One region of the Streptomyces sp. NPDC102402 genome, then DNA from elsewhere that is predicted to be linked to it. Evidence: riboswitches for the same ligand, from Rfam matches in the RefSeq annotation. Region 1 holds a riboswitch; the other holds the start of a gene.

Region 1 (3,428 bases):
ACCCCGATCCGGGTGTGGCCGGTGCCGCCGAGGATCTCCGTGCAGCAGCCGATGAAGGCGTCCGACCAGCGGCGGGTCAGGAACGCGGCGCGGTCGGCGCCCAGGATGCCCTTGAGCAGCTGCTCGCCGATGTCGTCGGGCAGCAGCCGGAAGTAGTCGACGGGCGCCCAGGGAGTGTGGGAGAAGTGTCCGATGCGCAGGTCGGGGCGGAGCTCGCGCAGTATGCCGGGTACCAGCGAGAGGTGGTAGTCCTGCACCAGGACCGCGGCGCCCTCGCCCGCCTCCTCGGCGAGCGCCTCGGCGAAGGCCCGGTTGTACGTCTCGTAGGAGGCCCACTGCCGGCGGAACTCCGCGTCGAAGACGGGCTCCACCGGCGTCTGGTAGATCATGTGGTGCACGAACCAGAGCACCGAGTTCGCGATGCCGTTGTACGCGTCGGCGTGGACCCCGGCGTCGATGTCGAGCATCCGTACGCCGGGCTCGGACACGCCGCGCCGGACCGCTTCCCGGTCGCCGTCGCTGAGGGCCGCGCACACCCACAGCTTGTCGTCGACGGCGCTGAGGCCGGAGACGAGCCCGCCGCCGCCCCGCTTCGAGTCGAGCGAGCCGTCCTCCCGCCGTGTGTACGACACCGGGCCGCGATTGGACGCGACGAGGACCTGGGCAGCGTGCTCGGAGACCATGTACCCGAACCTAGCCCGTTCGGGAAGCCGCCAAACGTGAAGCGGGCGCGCAGCCTGACCGGAGGACGGGCGCGGAGCCGGGCGGAGGGAACCGTCTACGCCGCGTCGTGCGACGCGTACTCCGCGATGTCCCGCATCGGCGGCCGCTCCTCGGTGTCCACCGCATGGGTGCGCGGGACGAAGCCGTCGGGTCCCCGCTCGAACTGGGTGATCTCGGGCCGTACGAGGGGTCCCCGGGACAGCCGCAGCTGCGCCGTGCGGTAGATCGCCGCGGCCATCCGGCCGAGGGCCTGTCCGTCCTGGTGGCGGTGTCTGCGTACGCCGACGTCGACCTGGGCCAGCGCGTCCAGGCCGACCGTGTGCAGTGCGTCGACGAGCAGGCCCAGCTCCACTCCGTAACCGACGGGGAAGGGGAGCTGCTCCAGCAGGGAGCGCCGCACGGCGTATTCGCCGCCCAGCGGCTGGACGAAGCCGGCCAGTCGAGGCCAGTGCAGATTGAGTAGCGGGCGGGCCACCAGTTCGGTCACCCGGCCGCCCTGACCCGGCTTCTCGCCGAGCGGCCGGTCGTACATGGCCTTGACGAAGTGCACCGTGGGATCGGTCAGCAGCGGGCCGACGATCCCGGAGACGAAGTCCGCGGAGAAGTCCTTGAGGTCCGCGTCGACGAAGCAGACGATCTCCCCGCTGGTCACCAGGAGCGACCGCCACAGGACCTCGCCCTTGCCCGGCAGCGCGGGGATGCGGGGGAGGATCGCGTCCCGGTGCACGACGCGGGCGCCGGCCCGGCGTGCCCGTTCGGCGGTGGCGTCGGTGGATCCGGAGTCGATCACGACGAGTTCGTCGACGAGCTGGACCTTCTCCATCAGCTCGCGCCGGATCTCCGCGACGATCGCGCCGACGGTCGCCTCCTCGTTCAGCGCCGGCAGGACGACGCTCACCCGCGAGCGGCGCGGATCCCCCGCCCGGGCGGCCGTGAGGCTGTCCAGCGGGCGGTCGGCAGCGGACCAGGAACGCCTGGTCAGCCAGCGTTCCACCTCTTCCAGCACGGTCGATACTCCCTGTATGTGATCCATCTCGCGGTTCGGACGACTATCTCAACCGTCCAGTGCTTCGGTTACAGTCTTGAACAACGCGGATGACCCTCGCATGTCGGGGTCGGTCCGCGAATAAACGCCCGGATCCATGGTCCGGTGCCACAGCGCTCATCCAGAGGGACTGAGGGAACGGCCCGTTGAAGTCCCGGCAACCCTCCTGCCGACCGCGAGGTCACGGTGGGGAAGGTGCCAATTCCGTCTTGCGGCGAAATACGTCGCAGGGAAGATGAGGAGAAAGGGCCTCCGCCATCATGGCCGTGCAGACAGTTGCAGCAAACACCGATTCTTCCGCCGTGGACCTCGGTCCCGCCGCGGCGCTTTCCTGCCGCGAATGCGGCGAGCGTTTCGAACTCGGCCCCATTTTCGCCTGTGCGTCCTGTTTCGGGCCGCTCGAAGTGGCGTACGACCTGCCGAGCGGCTCCCCCGAAGAGCTGAAGAAGCGCATCGCCGAGGGTCCGAACAACATCTGGCGTTACGCGCCGCTGCTGCCGGTCCCCTCCGACGTCGCGGACAAGCCCAACATCAACCCCGGCTTCACGAAGCTGGTCAAGGCCGACAACCTCGCCCGCGAGCTGGGCGTGACCGGCGGCCTGTACGTCAAGGACGACTCCGGCAACCCGACGCACTCCTTCAAGGACCGTGTCGTCGCCATCGCCGTCGAGGCCGCCCGCGCCTTCGGATTCACCACGCTGTCCTGCTCCTCCACCGGCAACCTCGCCGGCGCCGTGGGCGCCGCCGCGGCCCGCGCCGGCTTCCGCTCCTGCGTGTTCATCCCGCACGACCTGGAGCAGGGCAAGGTCGTCATGGCCGCGGTGTACGGCGGTGAGCTGGTCGGCATCGAGGGCAATTACGACGACGTCAACCGCTTCTGCTCGGAGCTCATCGGCGACCCGCTCGGCGAGGGCTGGGGCTTCGTCAACGTCAACCTGCGCCCGTACTACGGCGAGGGCTCCAAGACCCTGGCCTACGAGATCTGCGAGCAGCTCGGCTGGCAGCTGCCCGACCAGCTGGTCATCCCGATCGCGTCCGGCTCGCAGCTCACGAAGATCGACAAGGGTCTGCAGGAGCTGATCAAGCTCGGCCTCGTCGAGGACAAGCCGTACAAGATCTTCGGTGCCCAGGCCGAGGGATGCTCCCCGGTCTCGACCGCCTTCAAGGCCGGCCACGACGTCGTGCGGCCCCAGAAGCCGAACACCATCGCCAAGTCGCTGGCGATCGGCAACCCGGCCGACGGCCCGTACGTCCTGGACATCGCCCGGCGCACCGGGGGTGCCGTCGAGGACGTCAACGACGAGCAGGTCGTCGACGCGATCAAGCTGCTGGCCCGCACCGAGGGCATCTTCGCCGAGACCGCGGGCGGGGTGACGGTCGGCGTGACGAAGAAGCTGATCGACGCCGGTCTGCTCGACCCGGCCCTCACCACCGTCGTCCTGAACACCGGCGACGGGCTGAAGACGCTCGACGCGGTCGCTCCCACGACCGGCCTGTCCGCGACGATCCGGCCCAGCCTGGACGCGTTCCGCGACGCCGGCCTCGCCGCCGCCAACTGACCACCCGAGACCGAAGGAAGGCACCCACATGAGCGTCAAGGTCCGTATCCCCACCATCCTCCGCACCTACACGGACGGTCAGGCCGAGGTCTCGGCGGAGG
Region 2 (3,428 bases), on a different contig from region 1:
CCCGAGATCGCCGAGGCTGTCGCCGCGCTGGACAGCGTCAGCGAGGTCTTCTCGGTCACCGGTACGTACGACCTGATCGCCATGGTCCGGGTGGCCCGGCACGACGATCTGGCCGATGTCATCCCGGGCCGGATCAGCAAGATCCAGGGCGTGGAGGCCACCGACACCCACGTGGCGTTCCGCACCTACTCGCAGCACGACCTCGAGGCGGCCTTCGCCATCGGCCTCGACGCCTAGACCGGCTGCGCGTACGGCTCCGGCCGGGGACGGGAGGTGACGCCTCCCGTCCCCGGCCGGAGCCGTATCCGGACCGGTCAGACCTGTGCGGCGCCCCGGTCGGGCACGCAGCGGCCCTCCTCGGTGCGGTAGGTCCAGCGGGCGCCCTTGCTCACCAGCTCCCGGACGGCCCCGACGAACCGCTCGATGTGCTCGTCCGGCGTACCGGCGCCGAAGCTCACCCGGATGGCGTTGAGGGACCTCTCCCCCGGCGCGGCCTCCGGGGCGCCGCACTCGCCCGGGTCCTGCGGCTCGCTGCCCAGCAGGGTCCGCACCAGCGGGTGGGCGCAGAACAGTCCGTCGCGCACGCCGATGCCGTACTCGGCGGAGAGCGCCGCGGCGAAGTGCGAGCTGTTCCATCCCTCGACCACGAAGGAGATGACGCCGACCCTCGGGGCGTCGTCACCGAAGAGGGAGAGCACCTTGACCTCGGGGACGCCGGCCAGGCCCTCCCGGACGCGGCTCACCAGCCGCTGCTCCCGTGCGACGAGCGAGTCGAAGCCCGCCTCGGTCAGGGCCTTGCAGGCGGCGGCGATGGAGTAGACGCCGATGACGTTGGGCGATCCGGCCTCATGGCGTGCCGCGGTGGTGTGCCACTCGACGTCCACACCGCCGTCGGTGCGCCGGGCGACCTTGCGGGAGGCGCCTCCGCCCGCGAGGTAGGGCTCCGCGTCCACCAGCCAGTCGGCCCGGCCCGCGAGGACGCCCGAGCCGAAGGGGGCGTACAGCTTGTGGCCGGAGAAGGCGACCCAGTCGACGTCCAGTCCGGCGATGTCCACCGGGTGGTGGGGCGCCAGCTGCGCCGCGTCGAGCACGATCCTCGCACCGTGGGCGTGGGCGGCGGCGGCCAGCTCCCTCACCGGCCACAGCTCACCGGTGACGTTGGACGCGCCCGTGACACAGACCAGCGCGGGCACGTGGGGGTCACGGCCGGCCAGCGCCCGCTCCAGCGTGGCGACCGCCTGCTCCGGGGTGCGCGGAGCGTCGAGGTAGGTCACCCGGGCGTCCCGCCACGGCAGCAGGGAGGCGTGGTGCTCGGTCTCGAAGACGAACACCTGGCAGCCGGCGGGCAGCGCGGCGGCCAGCAGGTTGAGGGAGTCGGTCGTGGAGCGGGTGAAGACCACCTGGTCGTCGGCCCTGCAGCCGAGGAACTCGGCCACGGTCACCCGGCTGCTCTCGAACAGGTCGGTGGAGAGCTGCGAGAGGTAGCCGGCACCGCGGTGCACGCTGCCGTAGTACGGGGCGTAGGCGGCGACGTCGTCCCACACCCTCTGGAGGGCCGGGGCGCTGGCCGCGTAGTCCAGGGCGGCGTAGGTGACATCTCCGCCCGTCACCAGCGGAACGGTGACATCCGATCCCAGAACCGGCAGAGGCGCACAAACGGACTGGTCGGCGGCAAGGGTGGAGACAGACATGACGAACTCCCGTGAGAGGCAGGCGAGATCCTCGCGCCGGCGATCCGAGCAGGACGCGGCAGCGCGGGAATGAAGAAAGAGGGGTGCGCGAAGAAGGGCGTCGAGCCCTATCGCATTCGCTTGCTCACAAGAGTCTCCCTGGGACCAGGACCCCAAGGGGTGGCATACGTCGATGCCGAGGGGCCCGCGCTTGCCGCAGACCTCGCTGCCTGCGGCCTGGTCTTCACCCGGGGCACCCCGCCACGGACGGAGGGTTGCCGGACAGCGGGCCGGGGCCGTAGTCGCTGTCACTCATGACCTGCGCAGCATCTTGCCATACCCGTGCCCACGCGCAAGGGCGCGGTCCGCGATGCGGACCACGCCCTTGCTCACACCCGTGGTCCTCAGGCGTTGCTGGCCGCCACCCAGCGCTCCAGCGCCCTCTGGGCAGCGCCCGAGTCGATCGACTCGGCTGCCCGTGCCATGCCGGCCGCGATCCGCTCGTTCAGCGGGCCCTCGCCCGGGTCCAGGGCGACCAGCGCCGCGGCGGAGTTGAGCAGCACCGCGTCGCGTACGGGGCCGGTCTCCCCGCCGATCAGCCGCCGGGCCACATCCGCGTTGTACGAGGCGTCGGCGCCGCGCAGCGCCTCGACGGGGACCAGGTCCAGGCCGACGTCGCGCGGGTCGAACGCCTCCTCGCGGACGACGCCCTCGCGGACGGTCCAGACCCGCGAGGTCGCCGTGGTGGTCAGCTCGTCCAGTCCGTCGTCGCCCCGGAAGACGAGCGCCGAATTCCCCCGGGCCGCCAGCACGCCCGCCACGATGGGCGCCATCCTCGCGTCGGCGACCCCGACGGCCTGGGAGCGCACCCGGGCCGGGTTGGTGAGCGGGCCCAGGATGTTGAAGGTGGTCTGCGTGCCGAGCTCCTTACGGGCCCTCGCCGCGTACCGCAGGGCCGGGTGGAACTTCACGGCGAAGCAGAAGGTGATGCCCGCTTCCTCGGCCACCGTCACGACGCGCTGCGGCGTCAGGTCGAGATTGACGCCGAGCTTCTCCAGGACGTCGGAGGCCCCGCTCGCCGAGGAGGAGGCCCGGTTGCCGTGCTTGACGACCTTCGCGCCCGTCCCCGCGACGACGATCGCGGACATGGTGGAGATGTTGACCGTCTTGGCCATGTCGCCACCGGTCCCCACGATGTCGACCGTGCGGCCGGGCACGTGGATGGTGTGGGCGTGCTCGTACATGGCACGGACCAGCCCGCTGACCTCCTCGACGGTCTCGCCCTTGGCGCGCAGCGCGATCGCGAAGCCGGCGATCTGCACGTCCGAGGCCTCGCCGCTCATGATGCGGTCCATGGCCCAGGCGGTGTCGTCCTCGCTCAGGTCCTCACCGCGCAGGAGGGGGGTCAGCACGCCGGGCCAGGTAGGGACCGCCACGCTGTCGCCGCCGTCCGGGGTCACAACGTTCATGGTCCGCTCCTGGGGTCCACAGCCGGTACAAGGATGCCTCCACCCTATCCAGCCCCGGGGGCAGCGAAGAGCCCCGTCCATCGGATGGACGGGGCTCCTGCTGTGGCGTTCAGCTGAGGCGATCAGTGGTGGCCGTGGCCGCTGGTGATCTCCTTGTACTCCTCGGCGGTGGGCTTGGCGATCTGGTTGTCCTCGCCGTAGTAGCTCCGACTGAGCCTGGCCCGCAGCTTCTGGAGCGCCGACGGCTTGCACTCGACACCGTTCTCGTCGACCGTCGGGCCGATCTCGA

The links. A riboswitch is a leader RNA that binds a small molecule or an ion and turns the genes downstream of it on or off. The one in region 1 is predicted to bind S-adenosylmethionine.
Region 2: linked by a shared signal. The riboswitch ahead of ACIRJR_RS13580 (aminotransferase class V-fold PLP-dependent enzyme) and the one ahead of thrC (threonine synthase) in region 1 are both predicted to bind S-adenosylmethionine.

What each region holds. Positions count from the first base shown of each region.
Region 1 is NZ_JBIWKR010000002.1:32,404-35,831, forward strand. Features, by position in the region: gene ACIRJR_RS04905 (trehalose-6-phosphate synthase) at 1-683, opposite strand, end outside; gene ACIRJR_RS04910 (glucosyl-3-phosphoglycerate synthase) at 779-1,729, opposite strand; SAM riboswitch class I at 1,883-2,010, shown strand; gene thrC (threonine synthase) at 2,029-3,327, shown strand; gene ACIRJR_RS04920 (MoaD/ThiS family protein) at 3,356-3,428, shown strand, end outside.
Region 2 is NZ_JBIWKR010000003.1:894,254-897,681, reverse strand. Features, by position in the region: gene ACIRJR_RS13585 (Lrp/AsnC family transcriptional regulator) at 1-237, shown strand, start outside; gene ACIRJR_RS13580 (aminotransferase class V-fold PLP-dependent enzyme) at 315-1,691, opposite strand; SAM riboswitch class IV at 1,873-1,990, opposite strand; gene trpD (anthranilate phosphoribosyltransferase) at 2,075-3,139, opposite strand; gene ACIRJR_RS13570 (cytochrome bc complex cytochrome b subunit) at 3,262-3,428, opposite strand, start outside.